DNA from 3 places in the Micrococcus sp. CS26 genome. Region 1 is predicted to be linked to each of the others. Evidence: predicted binding sites of a transcription regulator. Region 1 holds the regulator's gene; each other region holds the start of a gene.

Region 1 (4,821 bases):
GCGGGCCGTGTCCGCCCACTTCTGGCGGGCCTTGGCGGCCTTGGGACCCTTCCAGCGGACGATCGAGCGCTCGGCCTCCCAGGGCACCACGGCGTCCACGCCGAGCTCGACGGCGGCCTGGACCGCCATGAGATCCCGGTCGCCCTTGGCGAGGGCCTGGACGAGCACGAGCGCCGGGGTGGGCGCCGGCTCCTCCGCCACCGTGTCCAGCCGCACGGTCACCGCGTCCGGGGCGGCCGCGAGCACGGTGCCGTGGCCGAGCGTGCCCGACCCGTCGGCCAGGAGCACGGCCTCCCCGGGGGCCAGGCGCATGGCCGCGGCGGCGTGCCGGGCCTCGGGACCGCCGAAGACGACCTCCGCGCCCGCGCTCGCGCCGGCCAGGGCGCCCGGCTCGAGGTGGAACAGGGGGGCGGTCACAGGTTCCTCAGGTTCTCCCGCAGCCGGGCGAACATGCCCTTGGCCTGGGGTGCGCCGTGCACGACCTCCTCGCCGCGCACCTCGGCCAGGCGCTCCAGGAGCTGGCGCTGCTCGTCGTCCAGGTCGGTGGGCGTGGTGACCACCACGTCCACCTTGAGGTCGCCACGGCCCTGCCCGCGCAGGCGGCCGACGCCCAGGCCGTGGAGGACCTCGACGTGGCCGGACTGCACGCCCGGGTCCAGGCTGACGGACTGCTTGCCGTCCAGGGTGTCCAGCGTGACGGTGGTGCCCAGGGCCGCGGCGGCCATGGGGACGGTCACGGTGGTGGCCAGGTGGTCGCCCTCGCGGCGGAAGGTCTCGTCCGGGCGGACCGCGATCTCCACGTAGAGGTCCCCGTTCGGGCCGCCGCCCGGGCCGGCCTCGCCGCGGCCGGCGAGGTGGATGCGGGTGCCGTCGTCCACGCCCGCGGGGATGCGCAGGGTCAGCGGCGTCCGGGTGCGGACGCGGCCCTGCCCGTCGCACTCGTGGCAGGGCGTCGGGATGACGGTGCCGAACCCCTGGCAGGCGGGGCAGGCCTCGGTGGCCATGACGGTGCCCAGCAGCGACCGCACGGGGCGCTGGATCATGCCGTGGCCGTGGCAGGTCTGGCAGGTCTCCGGCTGGGTGCCGGGCTCGCAGCACGAGCCCTCGCACCGATCGCAGCGCACGGCCGTGTCCAGCTCGATCGTCTGCTCGCCGCCGAAGACGGCGTCGCGCAGGTCGATCCGCGCGGTCACCAGGGCGTCCTGGCCGCGGCGGGCGCGGCTGGCGGGGCCGCCGCGGCCGCCCTGGCCGGCGGCGTTCATGAAGGTCTCGAAGATGTCGGCGAAGCCCCCGAAGCCGCCCGCCCCGCCGAAGCCGCCCGGGAAGCCGGCCTGGCCGTTCTCATTGCCCGTCGTGTCGTACGCCCGACGCCGGCCCTCGTCCGAGAGCACCTCGTAGGCGTGGGAGATGCGCTTGAACTGCTCGGCCGCCTCCGGGTCGGGGTTGACGTCCGGGTGGTGGGTGCGCGCGAGCTTGCGGTAGGCGCGGCGGATCTCCTCAGTGCTGGCGTCACGGCTGACGCCGAGCGTCTCGTAGTGGTCGGTCACGGTGGGGATTCCTCTCGGGGAGAGCGGGACGTGGGGCGATGCGGGACGGGGCCCGCCAGGACGCGCAGAGGCGCGTCAGGTGGTCAGGATGCGGGAGAGATAGCGGGCGATCGCCCGGACGGCGGCCATGGTGCCCGGATAGTCCATCCGGGTCGGTCCGATGACACCGACCTTCGCCACGGCGCCGGGGCCGTAGGCGGCCGCGACCACCGAGGTGTCCGCGAGCGATCCGGCGTTCTCGGAGCCGATCCGCACGGACACCCCGTGGGCGTCCTGCTCCATCTCCGTGAGCAGGCGCAGCAGCACCACCTGCTCCTCGAGCGCCTCCAGGATCGGCCCGATGGACGCGCCGAAGTCCCCCGGGGAGCGGGCCAGGTTGGCGGTGCCGGCCAGGACGATGCGGTCCTGCCGGCCGGCCTCGAGCAGGTCGTGGACGGCCGCGGCCACGAGGGCGGCGGACTGCCGGTGCTCCGGGCGGACCCGGGCGACGACGTCGTCCACCACGGTGGCCGCCTGCACCGGACCGAGCCCCAGCAGGGCGTCCAGCAGGAGGCCGCGGAGCACGGACAGCTCCGCCTCCTCGACCGGACGGTCCAGCACGGCGTGCCGCTGGTCCACCCGCCCCGTGGACAGGATGAGGACCACGAGCACGCGCGTGGGCGCGAGGGAGACCAGTTCGAGGTGGCGGATCGTGGAGCCGTCCTCGTGGGGGAACTGCGCGACGGCGACCTGCTGGGTCAGCTGGGCCAGGAGGCGGACCGTGGACTCCATCATGTGCTCGGTGTCCGTCTCCGGGTCCAGCAGGGTCCGCACGGCCCGGCGCTCGGCCGGGGACAGCGGCTTCACCTCGGAGAGGCGGTCGACGAACACGCGGTAGCCCTTGTCCGTGGGGACGCGCCCGGCGGAGGTGTGCGGGGCCACGATGAGGCCCTCCTCCTCGAGCGCCGCCATGTCGTTGCGCACGGTCGCGGAGGACACGCCCAGGGCGTGCCGTTCCACGAGCGCCTTGGAGCCCACGGGCTCGCGCAGCGCCACGTAGTCCTCCACGATCGCCTGGAGCACCTGCAGGCGGCGGGGCTGCTCCGACATCTCGGTCCTCCTCTGGTCCGTCGGGATCCGGGGCGACCCCGGAGGTGCCCCTGGCTGGCACTCCGGCGGGTCAAGTGCCAATGCTACCGTCCGACCCGGGGGGACGACCCGACCGGCCCGCACGGCTTCGCTCACGGTGATCGCCCGCCCCCGTTGCTACCGTGCTCTCCCATGGACTGGAGCAGCTGGGGCCCCGCGGGCCACGACGACCTGACGCGCCGCCCCGCCCGGACCGTCCCCGATGTGCCCGCCACCCCCGGCACGGTGGTCGAGGACGTGGCCTCCGGCTTCACCGGGGCCGTGATCGGCATCGAGCGCTCCGGCGGCGTGCACGTGGTGGTCCTGGAGGACCGCCGCGGCGTGCGCCGCGGCTTCCCCCTCGGCGGCGGCTTCTGGATCGACGGCGAGCCCGTGACCCTGGTCCCCCCGACCGCCGCGGCCCCGGCGGCGCCGGCCCGCACCGCCTCCGGCTCGCGACGGGTCGAGGGGGCGCGGGCCCGCACCGCCCGCGCCTCTCGCATCTGGGTGGAGGGCGTGCACGACGCCGAGCTGGTGGAGAAGGTGTGGGGCGAGGACCTGCGCCTCGAGGGCATCGTCGTGGAGCCCCTGCACGGCGTGGACGACCTCGCCGGGGCGATCCGTGCGTTCGCCCCCGGTCCGCGGCGCCGGCTCGGGATCCTCGTGGACCACCTCGTCACCGGGTCCAAGGAGGAGCGCCTCGCGGCCGAGGCCATGCGCGTGCCGGGGGCCGCGGGCAACGTGCTCATCCTCGGTCACCCCTACGTGGACGTCTGGCAGGTCATCAAGCCCTCCGTCCTCGGCATCCCCGCGTGGCCCGTCGTGCCGAAGGGGCAGGACTGGAAGACGGGGATCCTGCGGGGACTGGGCTGGCCGCACGGGAGCAAGGAGGCCACGGGGCTGGGGTGGAAGCGGCTGCTCTCCCACGTCACCACGTACGCGGACCTCGAGCCGTCCCTGCTGGGCCGCGTGGAGGAGCTCATCGACTTCCTCACCGCCGCACCCGAGCACTGATCTCGGCGCGGCCCCCGCCCGCCCGCGCTATGCTGGCCCATGCCCTGCGCCCGGTCCCCGGCGCGCGGGTCCCGCGATCCAGGAGGAGCCCCTCGTGAACACCCGCGCGCAGCCCGACGCCGGCCGCACCGGCCACGGCCCGCCCGCCTGGCTCGTCTCGGCCGGCGGCCGCGGCGCCCCGCTCACGGCGAAGCAGGACCGTGACCGCGCGGCGCTGGCCCACCTCAGTCTGGCGTTCGGCGTGCTCGGCCCGCTGGTCGTGTGGCTGCTCTACCGCGACCGCGGCCCGTTCACCTCGCAGGAGTCGCGGGAGGCCCTGAACTTCTCCGGGCCGCCCACGCTCATCACGCTCCTGTTCTTCTTCCTGTCCCTGCTGCCGGTGGTCGGCCCGATCTTCGCGATCCTCGGCGCGCTCACGTGGGCCGCCATGGCGGTCTACGGCGTGATGGGCGCCTCGCACGTGTCCAAGGGCCGTCCGTTCCGGTACCCGTTCAACCTGCGCATCCTGCGCTGACCCGGGGCCGGCCGGTCAGAAGCCGGCCAGCGCCCGGACGATCGCGTCGTTGCGCAGCCGCCCCTCGAGCGTGGGGACGATGCGGCCGTCGACGGCGGCGCGCCCGTCCAGCAGGCCCGCGGCGATGAGTTCGGCGATCGCCCCGCGGATCCGCGCGGCCTCCCCCGGCGTCTCCGAGACGAGCTCCGCGGTCGGGAGCCCGTCCACCGTGCGCACCGCGAGCATGATGCGCTCGAGGCGCCGCGCGTCGGCGTCGGGCCGCTCGCGGCCCACGGCGGGGGTGACCCCTGTGGCCAGCCGCTGCGCGTAGGCGGCGGGGTGCTTGGCGTTCCAGAACCGGACCCCGGCGAGGTGCGAGTGCGCGCCCGGGCCGATCCCCCACCAGTCCTGGTCCTCCCAGTACGCCACGTTGTGCCGCGCACGGTGGACCCCGGAGCCCTGCGGGTCGCGCGCCCAGTTGGACACCTCGTACCAGCGGTAGCCGGCGGTGCCGAGCAGCTCCTCGGCGAGCAGGTACTTGTCCGCCTGGTCGTCGGGGTCCACGTCCGCCACCTCGCCGCGGGCCACCTGGGCCCCGAGCTTGGTGCCCTCCTCCACGATCAGCGAGTACGCGCTGACGTGGTCCGGGGCCAGGGCGAC
Region 2 (4,821 bases), on a different contig from region 1:
CGGAGCCGCGCCGAGAAGCGCGACGTCGTCCTCGCCCGGCGCTGGGCGCGGCTGTTCGAGGGCACGGCGGCGAGCCCGGACGCGGTGACGACGGCGGGACGCGACCTGCTGGCCCGCTGGGCGGAGCCGCATCGGCACTACCACGACCCGGCCCACCTGCTCGCGGTGCTCGAGTCCGTGGACCTGCTCGAGCGGGCGGGGGCGAAGGCCGGGCCGGATCCGCGTGCGGTCCGCCTGGCCGCGTGGTTCCACGACGCCGTCTACGTCGGGGACCCCGCCGCGCCCGCCGGCCAGGACGAGGCGGACTCGGCCGCCCTGGCCCGGGACGTGCTCACCGACCCGCGGCTGGCGGTGCCGGCCGACGTCGTCGACGAGGTGGCGCGCCTCGTGTTGCTCACCGCCGCCCACGACCCCGCCCCGCACGACGCGGCCGGGGCGGTGCTCTCGGACGCGGACCTCGAGGTCCTCGGCCGCTCCCCCGAGGCCTACGCCCGCTACGTGGCCGCGGTCCGGCAGGACTACGCGCACGTGTCCGACGCGGACTGGGCCCGCGGTCGCGGCGCGGTGCTGGACGCCCTGCTGGACGCCGAGCGGCTGTATCGGACCGCGCCCGGCCGAACGCGCTGGGAGGCCGCCGCCCGCCGCAACCTGGCGGCGGAACGAGCCGCGCTGTCGGCCTGAGCGGGGCGCCCCGGTGCCGGCCCCGGACGCGGCGAGGCCCGCCTCCCCGGACGGGGAGACGGGCCTCGCTGGCTGGGCGCCCGAACGGGCCGGGCCGGCTCAGCGGCTGATCACATCATGCCGCCCATGCCGCCCATCGGGTCCATGCCCTCGGCGCCGGCGGCGGCCTTCTCGGGCTTGTCCGCGACGACGGCCTCGGTGGTCAGGAACAGGCCCGCGATGGACGCGGCGTTCTGCAGGGCCGAGCGGGTCACCTTCACCGGGTCGTTGATGCCGGCGGCCAGCAGGTCCTCGTACTCGCCGGTGGCGGCGTTCAGGCCGTGACCGTCGTCGAGGGTCTTGACCTTGTCCGCCACGACGCCGGGCTCCAGGCCGGCGTTGAAGGCGATCTGCTTCAGCGGGGCCTCGATGGCGACCTTCACGATGTTCGCGCCGGTGGCCTCGTCGCCCTCGAGCTGCAGGCCGCCGAACGCCTTGGCGCCGGCCTGGATCAGGGCCACGCCGCCGCCGGCGACGATGCCCTCCTCCACGGCGGCCTTGGCGTTGCGCACGGCGTCCTCGATGCGGTGCTTACGCTCCTTGAGCTCCACCTCGGTGGCCGCGCCGGCCTTGATGACGGCCACGCCGCCGGCCAGCTTGGCGAGGCGCTCCTGCAGCTTCTCGCGATCGTAGTCCGAGTCGGTGTTCTCGATCTCGGAGCGGATCTGGGCCACGCGGCCGGCGATCTGCTCGGCGTCGCCGCCACCCTCCACGATGGTGGTCTCGTCCTTGGTGACGACCACCTTGCGGGCGGTGCCCAGCAGGTCGAGGGTCGCGTTCTCCAGGGACAGGCCCACCTCGGAGGAGATGACCTGGCCGCCGGTGAGGATGGCGATGTCGGCGAGCATGGCCTTGCGGCGGTCACCGAAGCCCGGGGCCTTCACGGCCACGGACTTGAAGGTGCCGCGGATCTTGTTGACCACGAGGGTGGCCAGGGCCTCGCCCTCGACGTCTTCGGCGATGATCAGCAGCGGCTTGCCCGACTGCATGACCTTCTCGAGGATCGCCACCATGTCCTTCACGGAGGAGATCTTCGAGTTGACGATGAGGATGTAGGGATCCTCGAGGACGGCCTCCTGGCGGTCCGCGTCGGTCACGAAGTAACCGGAGATGTAGCCCTTGTCGAAGCGCATGCCCTCGGTGAGCTCGAGCTCGAGGCCGAAGGTGTTGGACTCCTCGACGGTGATGACGCCCTCCTTGCCGACCTTGTCCAGGGCCTCGGCGATGAGGGAGCCGATCTGCTTGTCCGCGGCGGAGATCGAGGCGGTGGCCGCGATCTGGTCCTTGGTCTCGATCTCGCGGGAGGCGGAGAGCAGCTCGGAGGTGACGGCCTCCACGGCCTTCTCGATGCCGCGCTTCAGGGACAGCGGGTCGGCGCCCGCGGCCACGTTGCGCAGGCCCTCGCGGACCAGCGCCTGGGCCAGCACGGTGGCGGTGGTGGTGCCGTCGCCGGCGACGTCGTCGGTCTTCTTGGCGACCTCCTTGACGAGCTCCGCGCCGATCTTCTCGTACGGGTCCTCGAGCTCGATCTCCTTGGCGATGGAGACGCCGTCGTTGGTGATGGTGGGGGCGCCCCACTTCTTCTCCAGCACCACGTTGCGGCCGCGGGGGCCGAGGGTCACCTTCACGGCGTCGGCCAGGGTGTTCAGGCCCTTCTCCAGGCCGCGGCGGGCCTCTTCGTCGAATGCGATGGTCTTGGCCATGTGCAGGTCCTTTCTGGACGTCGGCTTCCTACTGCTGGTGGCTGACCCGCGCCGGTGCCCGCGACGGACGGCCCCTGGGGGCCTCACCGGTGGACAGGTCCTCCTCCACGGCGCCGGGCCGACCGGGGTACGGCTGGCAGTCGCGCCTTCGGAGTGCTAACCCCATTATGAGCACTCGCACCGGGAGAGTGCAAAGGGTCCGCAGTGCGGGGCCCGCCCTTCCGCGGACGGCGGACGGCCCCCGGCAGAACGCCTCGGAAGGCGCCCCGCCGGGGGCCGGAAAGGGTGCGCGGCCGGCACGGCCGCACGACGGGCGGATCAGCTGGTGACGACCACCGCGATACCGTTCACCTGCAGGTTCGGGGTCTGCATGACCGGGAAGCCGAGCTCCTTGCCGACCGCCTCGGCGGCGGCCTTGTTGGCCGAGCCGTTGTACAGGACGGTGGAGGACTGGATGCCGTAGCCGCTCCAGTTCTTCGCGTCCACCGAGGTGTAGCCGGCGCCCGTGAGCCGCTGCGCGTAGGAGGCGGCGAGGCCCTGGGTGCGGGTCGCGTTGTACACGGTGACGTGGGTGCCGCGCACGGCCGCGGACTGCGCGGCTGCACGAGAGCTCGACGCGGCCGCAGACTGCGCGGCCGCACGAGAGCTCGACGCGGCCGCGGACTGCGAGCGCGAGGCCTCCGCCGCGGCGGCCGAACGGGACGCGGCGGCGCGCGAGGACTCCGCCGCCTGGACGGCCGCCGCCGACCGGGACGCCTCTGCGGACTGCGCGGCGGCCTCGGAACGCGAGGCCTCCGCCGCCTGTGCCTCGGCGGCGGCACGGGACGACTCGGCGGACTGCGCGGCGGCTTCGGAACGCGAGGCCTCCGCCGCCTGTGCCTCCGCGGCGGCCCGGGACGACGCGGCAGCCTGGGACGACTCGGCGGCCTCGGCGGCAGCCGCCTCCTGCGCCGCCCGCGAGGACTCGGCCGCGGCCGCGGAACGGGACGCCTCCGCCGCGTCCTCGGACGGGGTGGCGGACTCGGTCGCGGACGCAGTCGACGCCGACGCGGAGGACGCCGAGGAGGACACGGACGACGCCGACGTCGACGGCGCGGCAGCCGGGGCCGTCGTCGAGCTCTCGGCGGCGACGGGCTCGGAGCGGTCGCCGGTGAGCCACGGCAGGACGACGCCCACGAACAGGCCGGCGAGCAGGACGAGGCCGGCCACCCAGAGCAGCGGGCTCAGGCGGCGACCCCCGCCCGCGGCGGTTGCGCCGGCAGCGGCGAAGGACTCGCGGTGCGCGCCGCGCTGGTCCGTGTACTCGGGGACCTCGTCGAAGCGGTCGGGCTGGTAGGCCATGGGTCAGTTCTCCTGGCGGGAAGCGGGCGTGGACGGCGCCGGATCCGCGGGTCCCCTCCGGGCCCGGCTGCGGGTGCCGCGCTTGCGCAGCAGCCGCGTGACCAGCAGGGGTCGGTAGGCCAGGGCGGCCTCACGGTCCAGCAATCCGTTCAACACCTGATAATAGGCGGTCGGAGACAGCCCCAGACGCTCTCGGACGGCGTGGTCCTTGGCCCCGCCGTACCGCCAGGTGGCGGCCTCCAGGTCCAGGACCGCACGCTCCAGGTCCGTCAGCTCGTCCCGTCGCGCACGCGCGCGGGCACCCTCGTCCGGGGCCGGATCGGGCGAGACGGGCGTGGGGTGGGACATGGCGGCCACTGTACCCACCCGGTCTACCCTCGGGGCATGGAGTTCATCGCGCCCCTGGATCCGGGCTGGGAGGCGGCCCTCGCCCCGCAGGCCGCCGCGTTCGAGCAGGTCGGCGAGCGGCTGCGGGCCCGCCGGGCGGCCGGAGAGCAGGTGCTGCCGGCGCCGGAGCACATCCTGCGGGCGTTCCGTCAGCCGTTCGCGGACGTCCGCGTCCTCGTGCTGGGCCAGGACCCCTACCCGACGCCGGGCCATCCGATCGGCCTGAGCTTCGCGGTGGACCGCCACGTGCGGCCGCTGCCCCGCTCCCTGGCCAACATCCACCGGGAGCTGCACGACGACCTCGGCATCACCCCGCCCGCCCACGGGGACCTCTCCGCGTGGACGGACCAGGGCGTGCTGCTGCTGAACCGCGCCCTCAGCGTGCGGGCCGGCGCACCCGGCAGCCACCGCGGCCTCGGCTGGGAGCAGATCACGGAGGCCGCGGTGCGGGCCCTCTGCGCGCGCGGCACCCCGCTCGTGGGGCTGCTGTGGGGAGCCGACGCGCGGCGCATGGCGCCGCTGCTGACGGCGGCGGGGGCCGGCGTCGTGGAGTCCCCGCATCCCTCGCCCCTGAGCGCCCACCGCGGGTTCTTCGGCTCCCGGCCGTTCAGCCGGGTGAACCGGCTCCTCGAGGCGGCCGGCGCGGCCCCGGTGGACTGGCGCCTGCCCG
Region 3 (4,821 bases), on a different contig from region 1:
CCTCCACGGACACGCCCGGCACGAGGGCCGGGTGGATGCCGTGCGGATAGGAGAACTCGCGGACGAAGCGGCGCAGCCGTGGCCGGGCCGGGGTCCGGGTCGTGTGGGACCCGGTGGGACGGGGCGGCGTGGGTGTGTCCATGGGGACACCATAGGGGGCGCGCCGGACGGCGGTCGTCTCCCGCCCGCACGACGACGGCCCCTCACCCGGGCGGGCGAGGGGCCGTCGTCGTCGGCCGGCCGCGTCAGGGCCGACGGAGGGGTCAGTGCTGGTGGCCGGCCTCGTCCTCCTCGGCGGGCTTGTCCGCCACGAGGGTCTCGGTGGTCAGCACGAGGGCCGCGATGGAGGCGGCGTTGGCCAGCGCGGAGCGGGTCACCTTGACCGGGTCGATCACGCCGTCGGCGATCAGGTCGCCGTAGACGCCGGTCTTCGCGTTGAAGCCGTGGTTCGGCTCCAGCTCGGCGACCTTGGAGACCACCACGTAGCCGTCCTCGCCCGCGTTCTGGGCGATCCAGCGCAGCGGCTGCTTCAGGGCCTTGCGGACGATGTCCACGCCCACGGCGGCGTCGCCGGTCAGGGCCTGGACGTTGGCGTCGGTGTCGAGCACGCTCAGCGCGTTGATGAGCGCGGTGCCCCCGCCGGCCACGATGCCCTCCTCGAGGGCGGCGCGGGTCGAGGACACGGCGTCCTCGATGCGGTGCTTGCGCTCCTTGAGCTCCACCTCGGTGGCGGCGCCCACGCGGATCACGCCGATGCCGCCGGAGAGCTTGGCGAGGCGCTCCTGGAGCTTCTCGCGGTCCCAGTCGGAGTCGGTCGCGGCGGACTCGGCCTTGATCTGGGCGACCCGGGCCTCGACGTCCTCGGCCGCACCGCCGCCGTCGACGATGGTGGTCTCGTCCTTGGTGACGGTGATGCGGCGGGCGGAGCCGAGCACGTCCAGGTCGGCCTGCTCGAGCTTCATGCCGAGGTCCGGGGAGACGACCTGGGCGCCGGTGAGGATCGCGATGTCCTGCATCATGGCCTTGCGGCGGTCGCCGAAGCCCGGGGCCTTGACGGCCACGACGTTCAGGGTGCCGCGGATCTTGTTCACCACGAGGGTGGACAGGGCCTCGCCCTCGACGTCCTCGGCGATCACGAACAGCGGCTTGTTGGCCTGCAGGACCTTCTCCAGCAGGGGCAGCAGCTCCTGCACGTTGGAGATCTTGCCCGAGTTGATCAGGACGTAGGCGTCCTCGAGCACGGCCTCCTGACGCTCGGCGTCGGTGACCATGTACGGGGACAGGAAGCCCTTGTCGAACTGCATGCCCTCGGTGACGTCCAGCTCGGTGGAGGTCGTGGAGGACTCCTCGATGGTGATGACGCCGTCGGTGCCGACCGTGTCGAACGCGCGGGCCAGCAGCTCGCCGACCTCGTCGTTCTGGGCCGAGATGGCGGCCACGTGGGCCACCTCCTGGCCCTCAACCGGGCGGGCGTTCTCCTGCAGGCGCTGCTCGACGGCGGCCACGGCCACCTCGATGCCCTTCTTGACCTCGCCCGGCGCGGCGCCGGCGGCGACCTGGCGCATGCCCTCGTTCACGAGCGCCTGGGCCAGCACGGTGGCGGTGGTGGTGCCGTCGCCCGCGATGTCGTTGGTCTTGGTGGCGACCTCCTTGGCGAGCTGGGCGCCCATGTTCTCGTACGGGTCCTCCAGCTCCACCTCACGGGCGATCGTGACGCCGTCGTTGGTGATGGTGGGGGCGCCCCACGCTTTGTCGAGCACCACGTTGCGGCCCTTGGGGCCGAGGGTGACCTTGACGGTGTCGGCGAGCTTGTCGATGCCGGCCTGGAGGGCGCGGCGTGCGTCGTCGTTGAAAGCCAGCTGCTTGGCCATGACGGACGCTCCTTTCGTTCAGGGAGTCAGGGGGTGCGGGGACGCGAGGGGCCCGGGGCGCGCGCACCGGTGCGGTGCGCGCCGCTCACCGGGCCCGTCGCGGCGGGGTCACTTGGTGACGACGGCCAGCACGTCGCGGGCGGAGAGCACCAGGTACTCCTCGCCGCCGACCTTGACCTCGGTGCCGCCGTACTTGGAGTACAGCACCACGTCACCCTCGGCGACGTCGACCGGCACGCGGTTGCCGTTCTCGGCGACCCGGCCCGGGCCCACGGCCACGACCTGGCCCTCCTGCGGCTTCTCCTTGGCGGTGTCCGGGATCACGAGGCCCGACGCGGTGGTCTGCTCGGCCTCCAGGGGGCGGACAACGATGCGATCCTCGAGGGGCTTGATGGAGACAGACATGCTGCACACTCCTTCTTCGTCGACGTGCGGCTCCGGCGGGCTCGCCGGTCCGCTGATGCTGTGGTCTGCGGGTGCGCCACGGGCGTCAGACCCTCCGTCGTCGCGGTGCCGGACGGTCCACCTCGGGCATTGGCACCCGGTACCCCCGAGTGCCAGTCCAGACTCTACTCCGGGTTCTGGCACTCCTTCAACATGAGTGCCAGCCGTGTCCCCGCCGTCCGCCGCGGGCGGAGGCGTGGGGCGCGGTGCGGTGGGGCACCGTGGGGCGGCGGGTGGGGCGGGTTCCGAGCCCAAGAGCACGCGGAGTGGTCACGACTGCGGCCCGCAACCTGTCCCTCCCCCACTCCCCGCCCTCCCCCCTCCCCCCTCCGTGGGCAGAAACCACACCCCCGCCCATCGCGTGGGCAGCATCCGCAGGTTTTCGATCTCCGTGGGCAGAAGCGCCCTCTCTTCTGCCCACGGATGTTGCGTGGGCGGAACTCCTCGCAGTTCTGCCCACCGAGCCATGACGACGTCGTCCCGGCGGGACAACCGGCCGCCGCCGAGTCCTGCACAGCCGGCCCACCCTGCGCTGGTGTGCACAGACACGCGGCCCGCCCGGCCGTCGTCAGGCCGACCGCGTCAAGGTCGACCCATGTCCTTCGCCCCCGATCTCCCCCTCGTCCCCGTCTTCACCACCCGCGACGTGCTCGAACGCGGTCTGCCGCCCAGCCGGGTGCGGCGGTCCGACGTCCTCCGCCTCGCCCGCGGCATCCACCGTCGCCGTGACATGCCGCTGCGCACCTGGGAGTCTGCCGGGCTCCCGCCGCCGCACCACGGGGTCGGCCTCGACCTGCTGACCGCCCTCCTGCGGTCCCGTCCCGACGCCGTTCTCTCCCACGAGACGGCGGCGCACCTCCACGGCCTCCCGCTTCCCCCGGGCGGGGCCACGCGACGCGCCGCCGTCGAGATCACGTTGCACCGCGGCACCGCACGGGCGCGGATCCCCGGCGTCATGGAGCACCGCAGACCCCTGCCCGCCGGCCACGTCACCTCCGTGCTCGGGCTACGGGTGACGACGCCGGAACGGACCTGGCTCGATCTGTGCTCGATCGGCCACCCCTGGGACGAGGCATCCCTCGTGTCGGCGGGTGACCACCTGGTCCGTCACCCCTGGTCCCCGCGCGGCCGGCGGCCTCCCATCACCACGGTCACCGCGCTGCACGAGGCGATGCGGCCGCTCGGGCGGTTCGTCGGAAGACCGCGGGCGACGGCGGCGCTCGAGCGCGTACGGGTGGGTGCCGACTCGCCGCAGGAGACCCGGCTGAGGCTGGCGCTCGTCGAGGCGGGGCTGGGCGAGCCGACGCTGCAGCACGTGTTCGACCCCGGGCGGTGGGACGCCCCCGAGGCCGATCTGTGGTTCGAGGACTGCCGGCTCGTCCTCCAGTACGACGGCGAGGTGCACCGGAGTGCCGAGCAACACGCCCGGGACGCCCGGCGAGACCAGTACTACGCGGAGCGTGGGCAGATGACCCTGCACGTCACGGGCCGGGACGTCGGCGAGGGATATGCGCGGGTGATCGAGGCCGTCCTCAGACGACGGGCACAGGTCTCGAACGGCTGGGATGCCTGACGTCGTCGTCGCGTACGGCCCTGCCGTCCATGCGCAGGGGTTCCGTGGGCAGAAGCGAGGGTGCTTCTGCCCACGGAACCTGGAAACACGCGGGTTCTGCCCACGGAAGGCGAGACCCGGCGGGTTCTGCCCACGGAACGCTCGCGTCGGCCGGGCACCCGACCCCCGCCCGGACCGACCCGGGCCGGCCTCACCGTCGCCCCGCTCAGTAGTACACGGCCAGCGGCCCGTGCGGTCCGTCCACCACGCTGCAGGGGGTCTTGAAGATCCGCTCCAGCACCTCAGGGCGCAGGATCTCGGCCGGGGTGCCGGTCTCCACCACCTGGCCGTCGCCCATGGCCACGATCCGGTCGGCGTAGTGGGCGGCGAAGTTGATGTCGTGCAGCACGATCACCACGGTCCGGCCCAGCTCGTCGGCCGCCCGACGCAGCTGCTGCATCATCTGCACCGAGTGCTGCATGTCCAGGTTGTTCAGCGGCTCGTCCAGCAGCACGTACTCGGTGTTCTGCGCCAGCACCATCGCCACGTACGCCCGCTGCCGCTGGCCGCCCGAGAGCTGGTCGAGGTACCGGTTCTCGAACGGGCCGAGGTTGAGGAAGTCGATCGCGTCGGACACGTGCCGCTCGTCCTCCAGGGTCAGCCGGCCGCGCGTGTACGGGTAGCGCCCGAACCCCACGAGCTGCCGCACGGTCAGCCGCGTCACGAAGTGGTTCTCCTGCCGCAGGATGGACAGGGTCTGCGCGATCTTCCGGGACGGCGTCGTGGTGATGTCGTGCCCGCCCACGGCGATCGTCCCGGCGTCGGCGTCCTGCAGCCGGCCGATCATCGTCAGCAGCGTGGACTTGCCCGCCCCGTTGGGCCCCACGAGCGCGGTCACTCCCCCGGCCTGGATGTCCAGGTCCACGGGTCCGATGCACACCTCATCGCTGTGGC

The links. Region 1 encodes HrcA, which represses chaperone genes, less so after heat shock. Its sites were predicted from a motif close to TTNGCACTCGNNNNNNNCGAGTGCNAA; they were not measured.
Region 2: a site for HrcA is predicted at 2,557-2,583, ahead of groL (chaperonin GroEL). Genes of this name have one in related genera too.
Region 3: a site for HrcA is predicted at 2,453-2,479, ahead of groES (co-chaperone GroES). Genes of this name have one in related genera too.

The regions. Positions count from the first base shown of each region.
Region 1 covers NZ_JBVFVY010000012.1:51,576-56,396, reverse strand. The annotation lists gene ACZ1IK_RS07105 (16S rRNA (uracil(1498)-N(3))-methyltransferase) at 1-417, opposite strand, end outside; gene dnaJ (molecular chaperone DnaJ) at 414-1,547, opposite strand; gene hrcA (heat-inducible transcriptional repressor HrcA) at 1,623-2,636, opposite strand; gene ACZ1IK_RS07090 (DUF3097 family protein) at 2,808-3,668, shown strand; gene ACZ1IK_RS07085 (DUF4870 domain-containing protein) at 3,763-4,182, shown strand; gene hemW (radical SAM family heme chaperone HemW) at 4,198-4,821, opposite strand, start outside.
Region 2 covers NZ_JBVFVY010000013.1:49,814-54,634, forward strand. The annotation lists gene ACZ1IK_RS07420 (DUF4031 domain-containing protein) at 1-681, shown strand, start outside; gene groL (chaperonin GroEL) at 792-2,423, opposite strand; gene ACZ1IK_RS07430 (LytR C-terminal domain-containing protein) at 2,742-3,764, opposite strand; gene ACZ1IK_RS07435 (DUF3263 domain-containing protein) at 3,768-4,112, opposite strand; gene ACZ1IK_RS07440 (uracil-DNA glycosylase) at 4,149-4,821, shown strand, end outside.
Region 3 covers NZ_JBVFVY010000006.1:87,513-92,333, reverse strand. The annotation lists gene ACZ1IK_RS04715 (BCCT family transporter) at 1-142, opposite strand, end outside; gene groL (chaperonin GroEL) at 264-1,871, opposite strand; gene groES (co-chaperone GroES) at 1,980-2,276, opposite strand; gene ACZ1IK_RS04700 (hypothetical protein) at 2,911-3,888, shown strand; gene ACZ1IK_RS04695 (iron ABC transporter ATP-binding protein) at 4,094-4,821, opposite strand, start outside.